3 regions of the Paraburkholderia megapolitana genome follow, and region 1 is predicted to be linked to each of the others. Evidence: riboswitches for the same ligand, from Rfam matches in the RefSeq annotation. Region 1 holds a riboswitch; each other region holds the start of a gene.

Region 1 (5,875 bases):
CAAGCGCGTACCCATGTGGCGGATTTAACACGCAGGTGCCGAAGCGCAATTCGCCGCTGGTCGTGATCGCGGGGGCGATGTCGAGCATCGTCGCTATTTCGCGCGCCATCGCATTGACGCCAGCGAGACCGCCGAGCAACGGCACGACGGCACTCCCGTCTTCCGCCAATGCGAGCACCGGCGGTTCGACGCCCTTGTTCGCGAGCAGCGGCGCCACACAGCGGATCACGATACCGGCTGCACACAGCGCAACGATCGGCGTACCGCGTGCATACAGTTCGCGCAGATGCACACCGAGCTCGGTGTAGCGGACGTCGGCCTCAACGCGCTCCGCGAGGCCATGCACCTGCGAGCCTGGATAACGAGCCTGCACGCGCCGCGCAAGCGCAAGGGCGCTCGCACCGAGTATCACGATGGCCGGCGATGTCATGCTTGCCATTTCTTCCCCGGCACGACGAGTAACGAGAAATACGGCGATGCCATCGGGTCGACCTCGGCGAGCGGCACGATCCGCTGATTCGCCATCGTTGCGCGTTCGACGTACAGCGCGCGCTGCGCGAGCCCAAGTTCGTCGAGAATGCGCCGCACCTTGTCGAAATTACGACCGAGCTTCATGACGACAGCTGCATCCGCATCTGCGAGCCGCCGCCGCAATTCGTGTTCGGGCAACACACCTGACAGCACCGCCAGCGACTGGTTGCGATAGACGAGCGGCGCGCCGAGCACCGCCGCACCGCCAAGCATCGAGCAGACGCCCGGCACGACTTCGGTATCGAAGCGCGCGGCGAGCCGGTCGTGCAGATACATATACGAGCCATAAAAGAACGGATCGCCTTCGCAGATCACCGCCACGTCGCGCCCCGACTGCAGATGCGCGGCGATCACACCGGCCGCCGTGTCGTAGAAGTCCGCAATGACCGCTTCGTACGACAGCGGCGGCTCGAGCGCTTCCGTCGTGACCGGATAGACGAGCGGCAGATGCAGTTGCGTGTCGTCGAGATGCGCTTCGACGATTCCGTATGCGTTGCCTTTCTTGCCCTTGGCAACGAAGTACGCGACCACCGGTGCAGCCTTCAGCAGACGCAGTGCTTTCAGCGTCAATAGTTCGGGGTCGCCGGGACCGACGCCGATGCCGAAGAGACGTCCTGGCTGCGCCATTTATTCGTCCTCCGAGGCGAGCGCGTTGACCGCGGCAGCGGCCATCGCGCTGCCGCCACGGCGACCTGCGACGATCACCCATGGCACATCGTTGCCGCGCGCGGCGAGTGCCGCCTTCGATTCGGCGGCGCCGACAAAGCCGACTGGAAAGCCGAGAATCAGCGCGGGCCGCGGAGCACCTGCGTCGAGCATATCGAGCAGGTGAAACAGCGCGGTCGGCGCGTTGCCGATCACGACGATGCTGCCTGCGAGATGCGGGCGCCACAATTCGAGCGCGGCCGCCGAACGGGTATTGCCGAGTTGTCGCGCGAGTTCAGGCACCGCAGGTTCGCCCAACGTGCAAAGCACGGGGTTACGCGCGGGCAACCGTGCGCGCGTAATGCCTTCTGCAACCATGCGTGCATCGCAGAGTATCGGGGCGCCGGCGGCGAGCGCCGTACGTCCGGCGTGACCCGCGCTCGCCGAGAAACGCAGGTCGTCGACGATGTCGGTCATCCCGCATGCGTGGATCACACGCACGGCGAGTTTTTCGAGGTCCGCGGGGATGTGCGACAGGTTGGCTTCCGCACGGATCGTCGCGAACGACTGACGGTAGATCTGTTGACCGTCGCGAAGGTAGTCATGCATCGGGTGATTTCCGGGCTGGGCGGTTCAGTTGCGCGGCGGCTTGTTCGATAGTCAGGTGGTGTGCGATGCACACACCGAAGCGGCCTTCACTGGACGTGTCCGCGCGCTGGTAAAGGTCGTAGCGGCCAGCTGCGACTGCGAGCAGCGTATGCGGCGCGCAGTGGGCGGCCGCGCAGGAGCGCGTGCAACCGGTCAAATGAACGGCAGACGAAGTGGTCCTATCGTGGGTCAGTAGTGCAGCGAGTCGTTGAGCATCCGCTTTGGTATCGGCGGCGCTTTTCGCACAACCCGTCGAACCGGAGCACGCGACGATTGCCGCATACGGATGCGCTGGATCGCACGCGAAGCCAAGCGCATGCAGGCCCGATAACGCGGCTTCGACAGAGTTCGCAGTGAGGTTCGGTAGCAGCACGCTTTGCCACGGCGTCACGCGCAGCGAGCCGTCGCCATGTCGCGCGGACAGTGCGCCGAGTTCGCGCAGTGTCGCGGCATCGATCCGTCCGGCGAGCGGTTGACCGCCTGCGTACCATCGTTGTGGATCGCCTTGCGGGTGTGCGCCGAGTCGCTTCGTTGGATCGGTAGGCGCGCGGCGCCACGCATCGATCTGCGAGCCGTGTTGCAGAGCGATGCCGACGCGATCAGCGGCACGTTGCAGCAACACGTGTGCATCGTGGGCGACGAGCAGGTTGCGCATGCGCGTGTCGTCGGTGCCGGCGAGATCGATAAAGGTGTGCAGCAACGCATCGAGCAACGCCGGCACGTCCGCTTGCACAACCGCAGCGAGCGCGCTGCCTGCTTCGAGCGACGGACATCCTGCGAATCCGACCGCGAAGCGCGGCTCGTCGTAATCGGCTGGCATCGCAGCGAGCCAGATGTCGTGCGGATGATCGATCGCCATCAGCTGTTCGCCGCCGTCGAGCAGCAGCGCGAATTTCGGCGACAGCGTCGCGAAACGCGGCTCGCTTTGCAGCAGCGCGAGAATCGGCGCCGCCAGCGCGCGGGTGTCGCAAAGCGCCTGCGGATCGTGGCCTGCGAGCGGGCTGATCATCAGATTACGGATGCCGTCGATTGCCTCGATGGTGTGCGGAGTGTCGGCCGGCATCTGCGGCCCGAGGCCCGCTTGCAGAAGCCGTGCGGTCAGTGCGGCTTCGTGTCCGGAGCGCACGCCACGCAGTTGCAGATTCGCGCGATTGGTCAACTCGATCACACCCGACGCGTGCAGCGTTGCGGCCTCGGCGATGGCCGCTGCTTCGTGCGCGTGCAGCACGCCGCCGGGCAATCTGATCCGGCACAGCCCGCCGTCGCGCGCAGCGACGATGCGCGTGAGCGCGGGACACGCCGACACGCGGCGGTGTGCCGACGACGCAGGCGACGCGCCAGACGAATCGATAGATAAAGCAGCGGACGGAACGTGGTTCAAGCGATTACCGGGTTGGCGTCGCGCGACGGCCCGGTTTGTACCTCAAGGAGGCAAACGCGGCATCGGTACACCCCGCCCGATGATGGCTGGCGCGAACAGTCTGGCCGGCAGGTCTCCTGGCTAGCAGGTCGTCGTCCGCACCGGCCTTCCCGGTTGATCCAGTGGCGTGTGGAGCGCGGACTCGCTGCATACAGTTGCGGGGGCAGCCACAGTGTCGCTGTGTTCCCTGTTCGGCCCCGAAGGGCACCGGCGAGGCTGTATTATGCCTTCTTTCCATAGCGCCACGATGGGCCGCCCTTATGCGGCGTGCCATGGCGAGCAAGCGAGAGAACGACGATGAGGATGGCGGGATGCCTGCGTGGTTGACGGTGGTGGGCATCGGTGAAGAGGGTTTCGCCGGTCTGGGGCGCGCGGCGCGGCGTGCGTTGCTCGATGCTTCGGTGGTGGTAGGCGGCGAGCGCCATCTCGCGATGTTGCCCGCGCGTTTGCGCGCACGTCGCGAGTCCTGGCCGCGACCCTTCGATCTCGCGCCGTTGCTCGCACATCGACACACACCGGTATGCGTACTGGCGAGCGGCGATCCGATGCTGTTCGGTGTCGGCGCGACGCTCGCACGCGAGCTTCCCGCCGACGAACTGCGTGTGCTGCCCGCACCGTCTTCGCTGTCGCTGGCCGCGGCGCGCGTCGGCTGGCCGTTGCAGGATGTGACGGTGCTGTCGCTGGTCGGCCGGCCGCTTGCCGCGGTGCATGCGCATCTGCACGACGGCGCGCGTCTGCTGGTGCTGAGCAGCGACGGCGCATCCCCGGCGGCGCTTGCGGCGCTACTCGACGCACGCGGTTTCGGTGCCACGCGGATGATCGTGCTCGAACACCTGGGCGGCCCGCTCGAGCGCCGTATCGATGCGCGCGCCGATGCCTGGCAGGCCGGCGAGGTCGCGGCGCTGAATCTCGTCGCACTCGAATGCCGCGCAAGCGTCGGCGCAACCATATGGCCGCTCACGCCAGGTCTGCCCGACGACGCCTATCTCAACGACGGGCAACTGACAAAGCGCGACATCCGTGCGCTGGCGCTTGCGCATCTTGTGCCCGTGCCTGGCGAACTGCTGTGGGATGTCGGTGCGGGCGCGGGTTCGATCGGGATCGAATGGATGCGCGCGCATCCATCGTGCCGTGCGATTGCGATCGAGGCCGATTCGCAGCGGCAGAATTTCATCGCGCACAATCGCAATGCGCTCGGCGTGCCTGGCCTGCAACTCGTCGCAGGTAGCGCGCCAGCCGCACTAGAGGGGCTGCCTGCGCCGGACGCGATTTTTATCGGCGGCGGGGTGACGACGGCGGGTGTGCTCGATGCGTGCTGGGCTCGCCTGCGGCCCGGTGGCCGGCTGGTCGCGAATGCAGTGACGGTGCAGGGCGAGGCGAGGCTCGTCGCGTGGCGCGGCGCGCATGGCGGCACGCTGACGCGTATCGCGCTCGCACATGTGCAGCCGCTCGGCGGTTTCGATACGTGGCGACCGACGCTGCCGGTCACGCTGCTCGATAGCCGCAAGCCTTTCGATGAACCTTCAGAGTCGAGCACTGCGGCGGTTGTCGGCACCGCACCGCCTCGATGACACGCATCCTGCTACTCGGCGGCACGGGCGACGCGCTGCGTATCGCGCGTGCGTTGCCTTCGACCGGCACATCCGATGGCCCGCACGTCTACAGCCTCGCCGGCCTCGGCAAGGTACCCGACGATCTCGCAAGCGCGGTGCGCACCGGCGGCTTCGGCGGCGCGGCCGGGCTTACGCGCTATCTGCTGGACGAACGGATCGGGTTAGTGGTCGATGCAACCCATCCGTACGCCGCGCAGATCAGCGCAAATGCAGCGACAGCGAGCCGTTCGGCGAACCTGCCTTACTGGGCCCTGCGGCGCGCGGCCTGGCAGCCGCGGGCCGGCGACGACTGGCGCTGGTGTGACGACTGGTACGGCATCGTCAGCCTGCTCGAACCGTTTGCGCGCCCGCTCTTCACGCTGGGACGCGAACCGCTTGCCCATCTCGACGCGATTCCCGCGCATCAGCAGTGGACCATCCGCTGTCTCGACGCGCATCCGGGCAATGCCCGCGCCCGTGTGCTCGATGCGCGCGGACCGTTTTCGCACGAAGGCGAGCGCACATTGTTCGACAGACATGCATTCGACGTCGTAATCAGCAAGAATAGCGGGGGCAGTGCGACCTCGGCAAAACTCGACGTCGCACGCGAACGGAGCGTGCCGGTGATCATCCTGCGGCGCCCCACGTTGCCCGCGGCCGATCGCGAGTTCGACGATCCGGCCGACCTGCTGCACGCGCTGCGGACCATACCCTGATACGACGTGCGTGCGACATCGAGCAGCGCTCGACGAGCGCTGCCTCATCGCAGCTTCCCATTCATTCTTTCTTTCTGATCACGGAGTGTGGCATGACGGTGTTTTTTATCGGCGCAGGGCCGGGCGATCCCGAACTGATCACCGTAAAGGGGCAGCGTCTCGTGCGCACCTGCCCGGTGATTCTGTATGCCGGCTCGCTGGTGCCGTCTGCCGTGCTCGACGGGCACGCGGCGGAGCGCGTGGTGAACACCGCGGATCTCGATCTCGACACGATCGTCGCGCTGCTGGTCGAGGCACACCGCAAAGGCCAGGACGTCGCACGC
Region 2 (5,875 bases), on a different replicon from region 1:
CGATACGCCCAGTTCGCGGCCAACGAAATCGTCGATCGTGGCGACGCTGTATCCATTGATGCTCATCGTGTCTGCTCCTTAAGGCCGGTCACGCGAACTGTTCGCGCAACCACTTCTTGTTGGTTTTGCCGACGCTCGTTTTCTGAAGTGCTTCGACGAACTTGACGATCTGCGGCACCGCGTACTTCGAGATCCGCCCGGTCTTGCAGAAACCCATCACGTGTTCCTTGACACCGTTTTCAGTCAGCGCCGCGCCCGCCTTCAGCACCACGAGCGCCACCGGCCGTTCGCCCCATTTGTCGTCCTTGATGCCGATCACGGCGACTTCCGCCACATCGGGGTGCTGCGAAATCAGGCTCTCGATTTCAAGCGACGAGATCCACTCGCCGCCCGACTTGATGACGTCCTTGATGCGATCGGTGATCTGGATGTTGCCGGTCGCGTCGATGTTCGCGATGTCCTGGGTATGCAGGTAACCGCCAGCCCAGAGTTGCGTGGAGGCATCGGGATTGTTCAGGTAGCCCTGCGTGAGCCACGGTGCACGAGCGACGATCTCGCCGTAGGCCTTGCCGTCGTGCGCAACGTCTTCCATGTTCTCGTTGACGATGCGCAGATCGACGAGCGGAATGGGGAAGCCGGTCTTGCAGCGCAAGCGCACCTCTTCATCGCGATCGAGCGGCCCGGTGTGCGGCGGAAGTTGCGCGAGGCTCAGCACGGGGCACGTCTCCGACATGCCGTAGCCGACGAAGATATCGATGCCGCGCTCGAGCGCCGCGCTCGCAAGACCATGTGGCAACGCGCCGCCGCCGATGATTACCTTCCATTTGCTGAAGTCCGCGTGCTTCGCGGTATCGCACGAAAGCAGCATGTGCAGGATCGTGCCGACGCAGTGCGAAAACGTGACGCCTTCGTCGCGGATCAGTTGTACGAGACGCTCGGGCACATAGCGGCCCGGATAGACCTGCTTCACGCCTAGCAGCGTCGCGATGTATGGCATGCCCCAGGCGTGCACATGGAACATCGGCGTGAGCGGCATATAGACGTCGCCGCGGTGAAAACGCTGGCCCGACATCGGGCTTGCAAGCGCCGCCATCAAGGTCAGCGTGTGCAGAACCAGCTGACGATGCGAGAAGTACACGCCCTTGGGCAGGCCCGTGGTACCGGTCGTATAGAACGTGGTGGCCCGGGTGTTCTCGTCGAAGTCGGGGAAGTCGTAGCTCGTGGCGCCGGCCGCGAGCATTTCCTCGTATTCGGCGGCGAACGCAATGGTGTGCGCAGTCGGTTCACCACCCGGCTCATCGATCCACACGAACGTGCGCACCGTTTCGAGTTGATCCTTGATCGCTTCGACCACCGGCAGGAAATCGGTGTGAACGAACAGCACCTCGGCGCCGGCGTGGTTGATCGTGTAGGCGATCTCGGCCTCCGACAACCGGACGTTGACTGTCTGCAGCACGGCACCCATCATCGGGACCGCGAAGTACGCCTCCAGATAGCGGTGGCTGTCCCAGTCCATCACCGCCACCGTGCTGCCGTGCCGCACGCCGAGCCCGTCGAGGCCATTGGCGAGTCGCGCAATGCGTTCCTGCAGCGTGGTGTAGGTCATCCGCAGCTTGCCGCGGTAGACGATTTCCTGGTCCGGTGCCTGAACGAACGACGTATGCAGCAACTGCTTGATCAGCAGCGGATAGGCGTACGGGGAAGGCGTGATGTCTTGCACGGCGTCCTGCATCTAAATCTCCTTGAGTCGAGAAATCGATCGGGCTGACACAGGCTGTGGGTACGTATCGCGTGCGGTGGCATCCCGGTTGATGCCATCATCGATTTGATCAGGGGGACGGACTATCCCCGAACAGGGGAGCGTTATGGGGGTAGGCGCGCCGCGGAGATTGCGGCGCAGACGGGGCCGTTGCAAAAGCGCGTCGTAAAAGCCCCGCGTTTGCCCGAAAAGATTGACTGCGCCGCGCGGGAATCGTTACGCTCTCGCCTCGATGGTTCCCGTGATGGGGATAAAAGGGAACGCAGTAGTCGCGTCGATGGATCGACGCTTCGAGTCTGCGGCTGCCCCCGCAACTGTAAGCGGCGAGTCCGTGCCAATCGTGACCACTGGGAAACCGGGAAGGTCGGCACCGGGCGGCGACCCGTGAGCCAGGAGACCTGCCATCAACCGAGGTCCTGCAGCCGCGCCGGGCGGGGTGTCCCGAAGCGCGAGCACCGCATGATGCGGTTGCGTGTTGCAAGGACGGCTCCGACCTCTGGATCTGTCACATGGCTAGCATTATTAGAAAAACCTCTTTCTTTCAGAAAGCTTTCTTGCGTCGCGTTGCGGGAGTTGCAGGAATCGCGGGAATTTCCGCCGCCCTCGCCCTTTCGTTCGGTGCATCGATCGCACAGGCGGCTGACGATTCGACACCGCCAACGGCGCCGCAGTCTTCCTCCGACACCACGACCACGCTGCCGAACATCGTCGTCACCGGCGATACGCAGCATCTACCGCAATCGTTCGATCAGCGGTACGCGACGACACACGTTCTGACGCGTCAGGATCTCGACCGGCTCTCGCCCGCCGATCCCAGCATCACGCAGGCGCTCGCTACGCTTCCCGGTGTTACCGTTGCGCAGAACGGCGGGCCGGGCGCGACGGCGTCTGTCAGCATTCGCGGTTCGTCGGGTGCGCAGGTTGCCGTGTTTATCGACGGTATCCGCGTGGGCTCCGCGACCACGGGCACAGCGGAATGGGCCGATCTGCCGGCTTCAGCCTTTGAGCGCGTCGAAGTGATTTCAGGCCCCGCGGCCGCCTCGTTCGGCGCCAACGCGGTGGGCGGTGTCGTGCAGTTGTTCACACGCCACTCGGCGAATCAGCCCAACCAGACGATGATTTCCACCGGTGGTGGCTCGAACAAGACGTTCGATACGCAGATTCGTACGTCTGGCAGTGTCCCTTCGACAGGCCCGCTTGCTGCGCTTGCCGGGCTCACTTATTCGTTGGGACTGCACGACTACAACACGGCCGGGATCGATACGACCCAGCCTTACGCATACGGTCACGAAGCAGGCCGCAATCCGTACCACGCGCAGGATATCGACGGCCGGCTCGGCTATGCGCACGGCGACTGGTCGATTTCCACGTTCGCGCTTTATCACCGGTCGGACCTCTCGTACGACAATGCGGGCGGCGACAACCGGCAACTCGATCACCAGTTGACGACGGGCGTCGCATTCCACTGGGACATCGCACCGGACACGCAGTTCGACCAGTCCGTCGGTTACGCGAACGACCGCCAGTTTTACTACACCAACAGCCCGGGTATTTCGAGCGACAAGATCGACTCGACGCGCCTCAGCACATCGACGTCGCTCACGCATCAGGAAAAGGGCTTCCGGTTATTCGGCCTGCCGCTGTCGGGTGAGACGAAGCTTGCCTACGACTTCTCGCGCGAACAGGCCTTCCTGCCCGTCGATATCCCAACCGGCGTGCCGACGCGCAATGACTCCGCGGTGTCGCTCCACCAGTCCGCGACGCTCGGCGCGCTCACCGTGTTCCTCGCGGGACGCCATGAGATCGTCGAAGGCCAGTCGGTCAACACCGGCAATGTCGCCGTGTCGTATGCGATCACGCCGGTGTACACGGCGCGACTGTCATACGGCAACGCGTTCCGTCTGCCGACGTTCAACGATCTGTACTACCCGCAATTCGGCAACCCGAATCTCCGGCCCGAGCGCAGCGATTCAGTCGAAGCGGCGCTCGACGCGGCCACTTCGTTCGGCAATTTCTCGGTGGCGATTTACAACACCCGTGTGCATAACCTGATTGCGTATAACTCGGCGACCTTCGCGCCCGATAACATCGGCGAAGCGCGTATTCAGGGCATCGACCTCTCATACAAAGGCACGCTCGGCAAGTCCACACCCGTCAGTCTTGCTGTCGGCATCCTGAATCCGCAGGACATCACCGACCGCAGCTGGCTCAATCGTCGCCCGCGTCAAACGGTCAACCTGAGCGTCGATCACACCTGGGATGAGTTCCACCTGCATGCACTCAGCACGGGCGTCTCTGTGCTGTATGGCGGGACGACGTTTGACGATCAGTTCAATGCGACTTATCTGCCGTCTTATACGCGGGTCGATTTGCGCGCTTCATATCGGGTCAACTCGCATCTCACGGTGTCGGCGAATCTGTCGAATCTGTTCAACCGGCAGTATGTGACGGCGTATGGATATAACACGCTGGGGCGGACGGCGTTTGGGAAGGTTGCTTATACGTTTTAGGTGGGGGAAGTGAGGCCGGCCGTGGTGGTATTCCGGTCGGTACTTACGCGTTTGCGGCGAGACGAAAAGCAGCCTCCGCCTGCACGATAACTATCGTGCACGCCCAGTAGGTAATCCGATTCATAGAGCCGCGCTTTGGGGTCGACTCGACCGGCGCGTTGAGCCCGCTCCAGCCTCCGGCGCATCAACTGACGTCCCCATCGGTCCGGGCTGGCATCACTGAATGCGCCAAACGTCTCCTGTCCCTGAGGCGGATATTGCCGCCCCGCAAACCAGCCGAGCCGCGGGTCGAGATTGAAAGAAGGAGCGCATCTGCACTGGAAGTTGTGCCGATTGTGAGCGACACCGCCGCTCGACAGAACGCGGCCGACGTTGGACAGGTTTAGCAATAACGAACCGGTTCAGCGGCTACGCATCTCGAAGCACTGCTCGTGCACTTGCGGCGATGATGGTCAGCAGGACAACCAGCCCGAGAAGTGCAGAGGCAAGTGAAGTGTAGTGTGCAAGGGCTCCTATTAGCACGGGACCCACAAAGACTCCGCAGTACCCGATCGTCGTCATCGCAGCGACGGCGGTACTTGTTGGCATGATCTTCTGCTTTCCGACCGATGAAAAAAGAACCGGCGCGATGTTGGAGCAACCGGCTCCCACAAGTGCGTAGCCGAATAGATCCACGACCCAGGACGTCGTGAACGAGACAACGAGGAACCCCGTAGCCGCACATAAGCTGCCGGCAACGACGACACGCGTTTTTCCAAGGCGATTGACGACGCGATCACCGGTAAGACGCCCCATGGTCATCAGTACCGCAAATGCGGCGTACCCATACCCCGCATAAGCATGAGACATCCCTCTTTCTGACGTGAGGAACACACCGCTCCAGTCGAGCACCGCGCTCTCGGTCAGAAAAACGATGAAAGTGAAGACGCTCAGAATCAGCACGATTCCGTGAGGGATAGCAAAGACGCTTGCCTGGCCGGCTTGCGGCTCTGCAATCAAGGCGGGGTACGCGTAGAACAGGGCAACCACCATAAGCGCGGCCGCGAAAGCTGTCGATCCTCCGTGCGATAAACCCACGGTGAGGAGCAGGCTGCCCCCCGCAGCGCCGACGATACCGCCGATACTATAAAACGCGTGAAAACCCGACATGATTGAACGTCCGCAATTTCGCTCGACTTCGATCGCCTGGATATTCATCGCCACGTCAACCACTCCCGCAGCCATACCGAAGAACGTCAGAGCGAAAATTGCAGATAGCACGTCATGCACGAACGCGAGAGCAGGAAGCGTAGCGCAAAGGAGCACGGTGGCTATCGTTATCACCGTCCTGCAACCGAACCTGGAGGTCAATCCTCCCGCGAACGGCATCGCCACCATCGAGCCGGCACCCAGGCAAAGCAGCAGAAGTCCGAGCTGGCCATCGTCAAGTCCAACTCTGGCCTTAACGAATGGAACGAGCGGCGCCCAGGAGGCTCTCCCATAACCGGCCACAAGAAAGATAGCGCGCGTCGCAGCCTGGCGACTACCAAAGGATGATTTGTGTAACGTTAGATCAGACGGCATGAACTGACGGATGTTGTGAGTTGTGTGTAGCGGCATCGCTCTC
Region 3 (5,875 bases), on a different replicon from region 1:
CCCATACATCGAATCGACGTCGTTACCGACACTCACGGTGCTCGGGCTCGCATTGATCAACGTTGTGTCGAGGTTGCCGGTGGTGAGATTGAACACGTCGATGTTAGGCACGGTGTGCACGTATCCGGCGAACAGATAGTTGCCGGCCGCCGTAATCGACTTCGGATTGGCGACGGTGAGCACAGGGTTAGGCTTGGTCATGTTGCCCGCGGCCCAGCCGTGATACACCTCGATCCGCGTGCCGATCGACGTCCAGTCGATGCTGCCGATAATGCCTTGCGCGAGGATCATCGTGTCGCTCTCCGCGAGGTAGATGATGCGCGTCATCGGTCTGACGCTAAGCGGAATGTAGAGCGCGATGCCCGGTCCCCACGATGGCTTGCCGGTAGCATCGAAGCCAATCAATGGATAGTGATAGATGTGGTTCGTCCGGTCGAGACCGGCCCAGATGTCTCCCTTGCTATCGATAGAAAATCCACCCGTGATCGGTGCCGTCGTATTGAACGCCGTACCCGGAATCGACGCATCCGGTATCGCGACATAGCCGTTCGCAGCGTTGAAGTGGAACAGGTAGAAGATCGCCGGGTTCTGTCCTGACGCAACCAGAATGCGGTTGCCGCCTACCGAGACAATCTGCCCGAAGTGCTCGTCGCGCTGCGTATCGTTGATGTTGAGGCGCGGATCGGATGGATAGTCGATCGGATCGACGGTGTTCGCAACGAAGGTTCCTCCGGCGGTGCCCGTGTAGATGTTAGTGCCGCTATAGAAGTACGCCCCGTCCGTACCCGGATCGGGTGCGCCGACGCCCTCGAAGTTCAGCGACTGCAGTGTCCATTGCAGGACGCCTTTGTTGTAGGCGTGAATATCGGTGCCGCCGTCGCGGCCGAGATCCCAGCCGCCGCCCCATGGATTGTTCAGCACATAGAAGTTGCCGGCGGAGTCCTTGCCGATACCGGTGACGCGCGTGAAGCGCTTGTCGCCGACCTGGCCTTTGATACCCGTCGTGTTGTCGAGATATCCGCCTTTGATCCCAAACGTACCGACCTGAAATGGAATGAGCCAGGTGTTGTAGACCTTGATGTTCATGTCCGGCCCTTCGTCGCCGACAACGAGCAGTTGTTTCGTCGTGTCGAAGAACAGCGCCGAAGGTTTCGCACCAGTGGGCATCTGGATGGTGTTCATCGCCGTGCCGGTGGAACTGAATTCGGCGATTGTGCCTGCGCTCTTCTGGGCGACCCAGAGATTGCCGGAGCTGTCGATGGCGAGCGCACCTGGCGACGTCACGTTGATGTCCTGCTGCCAGACACCGTCTGTGGTGTAGACGCGGACCCGATTGCCAGGCAGGTCGCTCGCATACAGCACCGAGCCCGAGGTGGCGAGCCCGGTCACGACATCGGCATGGGTTTCGGTTGTGTCCGCACTGACGTTGATGAGTACATCGCGCGTTTGCGTGGTGCGGTTGTAGCGTCCCACTGCGCCGCTGCCGTACACGTTGTTGAATTGCAAGGCGGCGAAGATCGATGTGGCGTTGCCGGTAATGGCGCTGCCCTGGAACTCGTTGTGCAGGCCAAACGAGCCGATGCTCTTGCCGCTCTGATAGAGCGCAACACCACCTTCGTTTTCATCCCAGAACGACGCCGTGTAGATGACGCCTTCGGGCGCGACCCACATCGAGCGCGCGGTACTGCCCACATGCGTGGCGTCGGTGCCGAAGGTGTTGGCGATCCAGTCGGTGGTGTACTGCTGCGCCTGACATACCGGCGCGATCGCAGCGATCAGCACGGCGGAAAGAAACGCGGAATAGATGCGATGCTTGATCATCGGTGAATCCTCTCAGCAGTATTGTTTTTCCCTGACCTCCCAATATAGTTCGCGAATCGCGAACATGGGTGATGTTGCGATGACAATTGCACGAGAATATCGACGCGTGTTGCATGCGACGATGTTCGCAAGCCTTACACGCGCGTTAGATTGTGCGAGTGCGATGAAGAGCTGCGCACCATGTGCGTGCGCAACGGACATGCAAATGAAAGTCGAGCCTTATGCGGAGCGCATGCAGGAGATGAGCGACGCGCAGATCGATCCCACTATCTATGCAGCGGGCCACCAGACCCAGCCGCGCGTCGAACGTTGCAATTCGATGCGCGAGAGCGGGCCGATTTCGATTCGCGTGTAAGCAGTGAGCGGTGCACGTAGCGCATGCAGTAGCGCGGCGCGTATCACGACAGCATGCGTGACCGCGACGACGGCAGGCACATCGGCAAGTTGTTCGAGCCACTGCGCAACCCGCGTCGATACCGTGGCGAACGATTCTCCATCGGGCGGCGCGGCATGGGGATCGGTACTCCAGGCGGAGAGCATCGGCAGCTCGTCTGTTGCGATGTCCGCGACGCGCTGGCCATGCCAGCGACCGTAACTCATGTCGGCAAGCGCAGGTGCGATGTCGGCGGTGAGATTCAACGCTGCGGCCGTTTCGCGAGCACATGGGGCAGGGCTGCTGAACACGAGCGCATCGCGAGGCACATCGAGTTGTGTGCGATACGCATGCGCGTCGTCTTGACCGCGCGCATCGAGTGGATCGTCGGCGGGGAAGCGGCCGCTGCGCATCGCGGCGGTCGCTGCATGACTCACTAGCCATAACCGCGTGTGCATTGCGCTGATCTCCCATGAAGCATGTGCCGCGAAGTTTAGCGCGTAGAATAACGCCGCTGAAGCAAGGAAGCCGGTGCAAGTCCGGTGCGGTCGCGCCACTGTAATCGGTTCAATGAAGAACCGGAAGCCAGACCCTCGCTTCGCGTCATCTTTTTCTCACGACCACCACGACTATCGGGGCGCGTAACCCCAGGAGAAGTCCGTCATGACCGATGCTGTTTTCAAACCGGCTGTCCAGCCGGTGCCGATCCCTCTGCGTGAATTGCTGCCGTGGATTATCTTCGGCGGCCTGCTGCTGTTACTGGCGATCTACTTCGTCGGCGCCGAAGAGGGCGCGACGTCGTTGATCCCCGGCATGTACGTGCACGAGTTCGTGCACGACGGCCGCCATCTGCTCGGCTTTCCTTGCCACTAACCGGGAGTCGACATGGTCGGTAGATTGTTGATGCGCGGGATGCTCACGGGCATCGTCGCGGGATTGCTCACGTTCACTTTTGCGAAGATCGCCGGCGAACCGCAGGTCGATCAGGCGATCTCGTTCGAAGAGAAGGCCGATGCGGCGAAGGGCGAAGCTCCCGAACCGGAAATTGTCAGCCGTCACACGCAGGCGGGGCTCGGTTTGTTGACCGGTGTAGTCGTGTATGGCGCAGCGGTGGGCGGGTTGTTCTCGCTCGTGTTCGCGTATGCATATGGCCGCTCGGGTCGGCTCGGTGCACGTGCATTGTCGGCGTTGCTCGCGCTCGCAGCGTTCGTCGCGATCGTGATCGTGCCGAATCTCAAGTACCCGGCGAATCCTCCGTCGATCGGCGACCCCGAGACGATCGGCTATCGCACGGGCCTGTTCTTCCTGATGATCGCGATCTCGCTGGCGGCGACGGTGTTTTCGTTGAAGCTGCGCCGTCACGCGGCGGCACGCTTCGGTGCGTGGAACGGAGCGATCGTGGCAGGTGCGGTTTTTATCGTCATCATCGCGGCCGTGCAACTTGGTCTACCGTCGATCAACGAAGTGCCGGTTGCATTCCCCGCTGCGCTGCTGTGGAAATTCCGCCTCGCGGCGCTTGGCATGCAGGCGATCATGTGGACGACGATCGGGTTGCTGTTCGGTGCGCTCGTCGAGCGTGCACAGCAGAGCTCGCGCAACGTGTTGCCGGCCGGGCTGTGAACGGTTGAAGTCGAGAAGTCGAGCGAGCGCGACATCGGCGAAATCCTGCTGCGCGTTGCTGCTTCACATCGGCGCGGGCCGATGTTGCCGCAGCAGTCCATCGCGAATGAACTGCGCGAGTTCGCGTCCGGCCGGGTTGGCGCCCTGCGCAGGAAATCGCAGGCTGATCGCGAACGGCGGAAGTTCGGGCAGTTGAGCATCCGCGCTGAGAATGTCGAGATCGGCGGGCACGGTCGACGTCAGCCACGCGGTCACAGCGAGCCCGCTGCGCACCGTCGCGGTGGTCGCTTCGATGTTGCCGCTCTCGAAGACCGTGCGCCACTCGATGCCACTGCTGCCCAGCGCACCGAGCACGGTCTGCCGGAATGCGCAGGTGTCGCTCACCATCGAGACCGGCAGCGGTCGCTTCAGATGCGCGCTGCCGCCGCGCGCGCCGACCCACACCAGGCGTTCGACACGCAGACATTCGCCACTTGCTTCGGTTGCAGGTTCTTCGATCACTGCGACATCGAGCGAACCGCGCGCCAGTGCCTCCGCGAGTTCCGGCGATGAACCGCAGACAATCGCCATCTCCACGTTCGGCCACGCTTCGGTAAACGCCTTGAAGATCGGCGCGAAGCAGGCGCCGACCAGATCGTAGGGGACACCCAGGCGCACCTGGCCGAGTATCGGACGGGCCGCCATATCCGCCCAGATTTCATCGTTCATGCCGAGCAGGCGTTTCGCCTTGCCGAGAAAGCGCTCGCCGACCTGGGTCAGTTCGAGCTGGCGTCCGACGCGATCGAACAGGTCGCAACCCAAAGCCTCCTCGAGGCGCTTGATCTGCTGGCTCACCGCGCCTTGGGTCAAATGCAGGCGGTTGGCGGCAACGGTCATGCTGCTGTGGTCGGCAACCACAACGAAAGTGCGCACCAGTGCGAGGTCGAGATTTCGGTTCATCGTCACATTATATTGTCTAATGTGAATCATCAGAAACTTTCGATTTTCTAATGTGAACGAGATGACTACAGTGACGTTTTGCTCCGGAACGCTGCCATGTCCTTCGTCGCCACCTCGACCGGCTCGATCGCACCGTTGATCCTGTTTGCCGCCGTTGCCACCGTGACGCCCGGCGGTGCGACGGCGCTCGCCACTGCGTCGGGCTCGCAGTTCGGCTTTCGCCGCTCGATTCCGTTGATGGCGGGCATCGCGCTGGGGCTTGCGTCGCTGGCCGCCGCTGCCGCCGCCGGTCTCGCTGGCGTGCTGCTGGCCGCGCCCGTGCTGCAGACCGGCATGAAGGCGATCGGCAGCGCATATCTGCTGTGGCTGGCGTGGCGGGTCGCGCGCAGCGGGGCGCCCGATCTCGACCGCTCGACGGCGGCGCCCACCACCTTGCTCGGCGGGGCGTGTCTGCTCTGGCTCAATCCGAAGGGTTGGGCCATGGCCCTCGGCGCGGCGGCGTCGTTCGCGATGCTCGCGAATGGGCCGCTGCATCTCGCGTTGTTGCTTGGCGGCGCGTTCGGGGTGTCGGCGGCGGTGTCGCTGTCGCTGTGGTGCGCAGCTGGCGTGCTGCTCGCGCGGCTGGTGCGCACCGAGCGGCAATGGCGCATTGTCAATACGCTACTCGGCGTGTTGCTGGCGGTATCGATTGTTCCAATGTGGAGATAGCAATGGTTGCAACAGGGTTTGCGGAATCGTTCGACCTGATGTCCGCGTTCGACGCGGTGACCGAATACTGGTCGCCGAAAGTCGTGGCGCAGGTCAACGATCAGTACATGAAGATCGCGAAGGTGAAGGGCGAACTGGCGTGGCACAGTCACCGCGACGAGGACGAACTGTTCTACGTGGTGCGCGGCCGGCTGCGGATGGAATACGAAGGCGGCCGCGTCGTCGAGCTTGGCGAGGGGGGCGTGCACGTTGTGCCAAAAGGCGTGCTGCACAATCCGGTTGCGCAGGACGAGTGCTGGATCGTGCTGATCGAGGCGGTGACGACGCGTCACACGGGCGACGTCGACACGCCGCTCACGCGCACGATCGAGCAGCAACTCGGATAGTTGTGTGGCCCCATCAGTTGTGTCTTGA

Evidence for each region. Region 1 has a riboswitch for cobalamin ahead of cobG (precorrin-3B synthase). Riboswitches for the same ligand answer to the same signal wherever they lie in the genome.
Region 2: another riboswitch for cobalamin. It lies ahead of FNZ07_RS24505 (TonB-dependent receptor domain-containing protein); the one in region 1 lies ahead of cobG (precorrin-3B synthase).
Region 3: another riboswitch for cobalamin. It lies ahead of FNZ07_RS25740 (CbtB domain-containing protein); the one in region 1 lies ahead of cobG (precorrin-3B synthase).

The regions. Positions count from the first base shown of each region.
Region 1 is NZ_CP041743.1:2,554,687-2,560,561, forward strand. Features, by position in the region: gene cobJ (precorrin-3B C(17)-methyltransferase) at 1-430, opposite strand, end outside; gene FNZ07_RS10875 (precorrin-2 C(20)-methyltransferase) at 427-1,158, opposite strand; gene FNZ07_RS10880 (precorrin-8X methylmutase) at 1,159-1,785, opposite strand; gene cobG (precorrin-3B synthase) at 1,778-3,175, opposite strand; cobalamin riboswitch at 3,295-3,471, opposite strand; gene cbiE (precorrin-6y C5,15-methyltransferase (decarboxylating) subunit CbiE) at 3,556-4,815, shown strand; gene FNZ07_RS10895 (cobalt-precorrin-6A reductase) at 4,812-5,552, shown strand; gene cobM (precorrin-4 C(11)-methyltransferase) at 5,645-5,875, shown strand, end outside.
Region 2 is NZ_CP041745.1:2,523,686-2,529,560, forward strand. Features, by position in the region: gene FNZ07_RS24495 (MaoC family dehydratase) at 1-66, opposite strand, end outside; gene FNZ07_RS24500 (fatty acid--CoA ligase) at 89-1,732, opposite strand; cobalamin riboswitch at 1,976-2,179, shown strand; gene FNZ07_RS24505 (TonB-dependent receptor domain-containing protein) at 2,269-4,269, shown strand; gene FNZ07_RS24515 (MFS transporter) at 4,678-5,868, opposite strand.
Region 3 is NZ_CP041745.1:2,796,406-2,802,280, reverse strand. Features, by position in the region: gene FNZ07_RS25750 (SMP-30/gluconolactonase/LRE family protein) at 1-1,821, opposite strand, end outside; gene FNZ07_RS25745 (histidine phosphatase family protein) at 2,092-2,652, opposite strand; cobalamin riboswitch at 2,667-2,809, shown strand; gene FNZ07_RS25740 (CbtB domain-containing protein) at 2,858-3,067, shown strand; gene FNZ07_RS25735 (CbtA family protein) at 3,080-3,814, shown strand; gene FNZ07_RS25730 (LysR substrate-binding domain-containing protein) at 3,878-4,753, opposite strand; gene FNZ07_RS25725 (LysE family translocator) at 4,850-5,461, shown strand; gene FNZ07_RS25720 (cupin domain-containing protein) at 5,464-5,847, shown strand.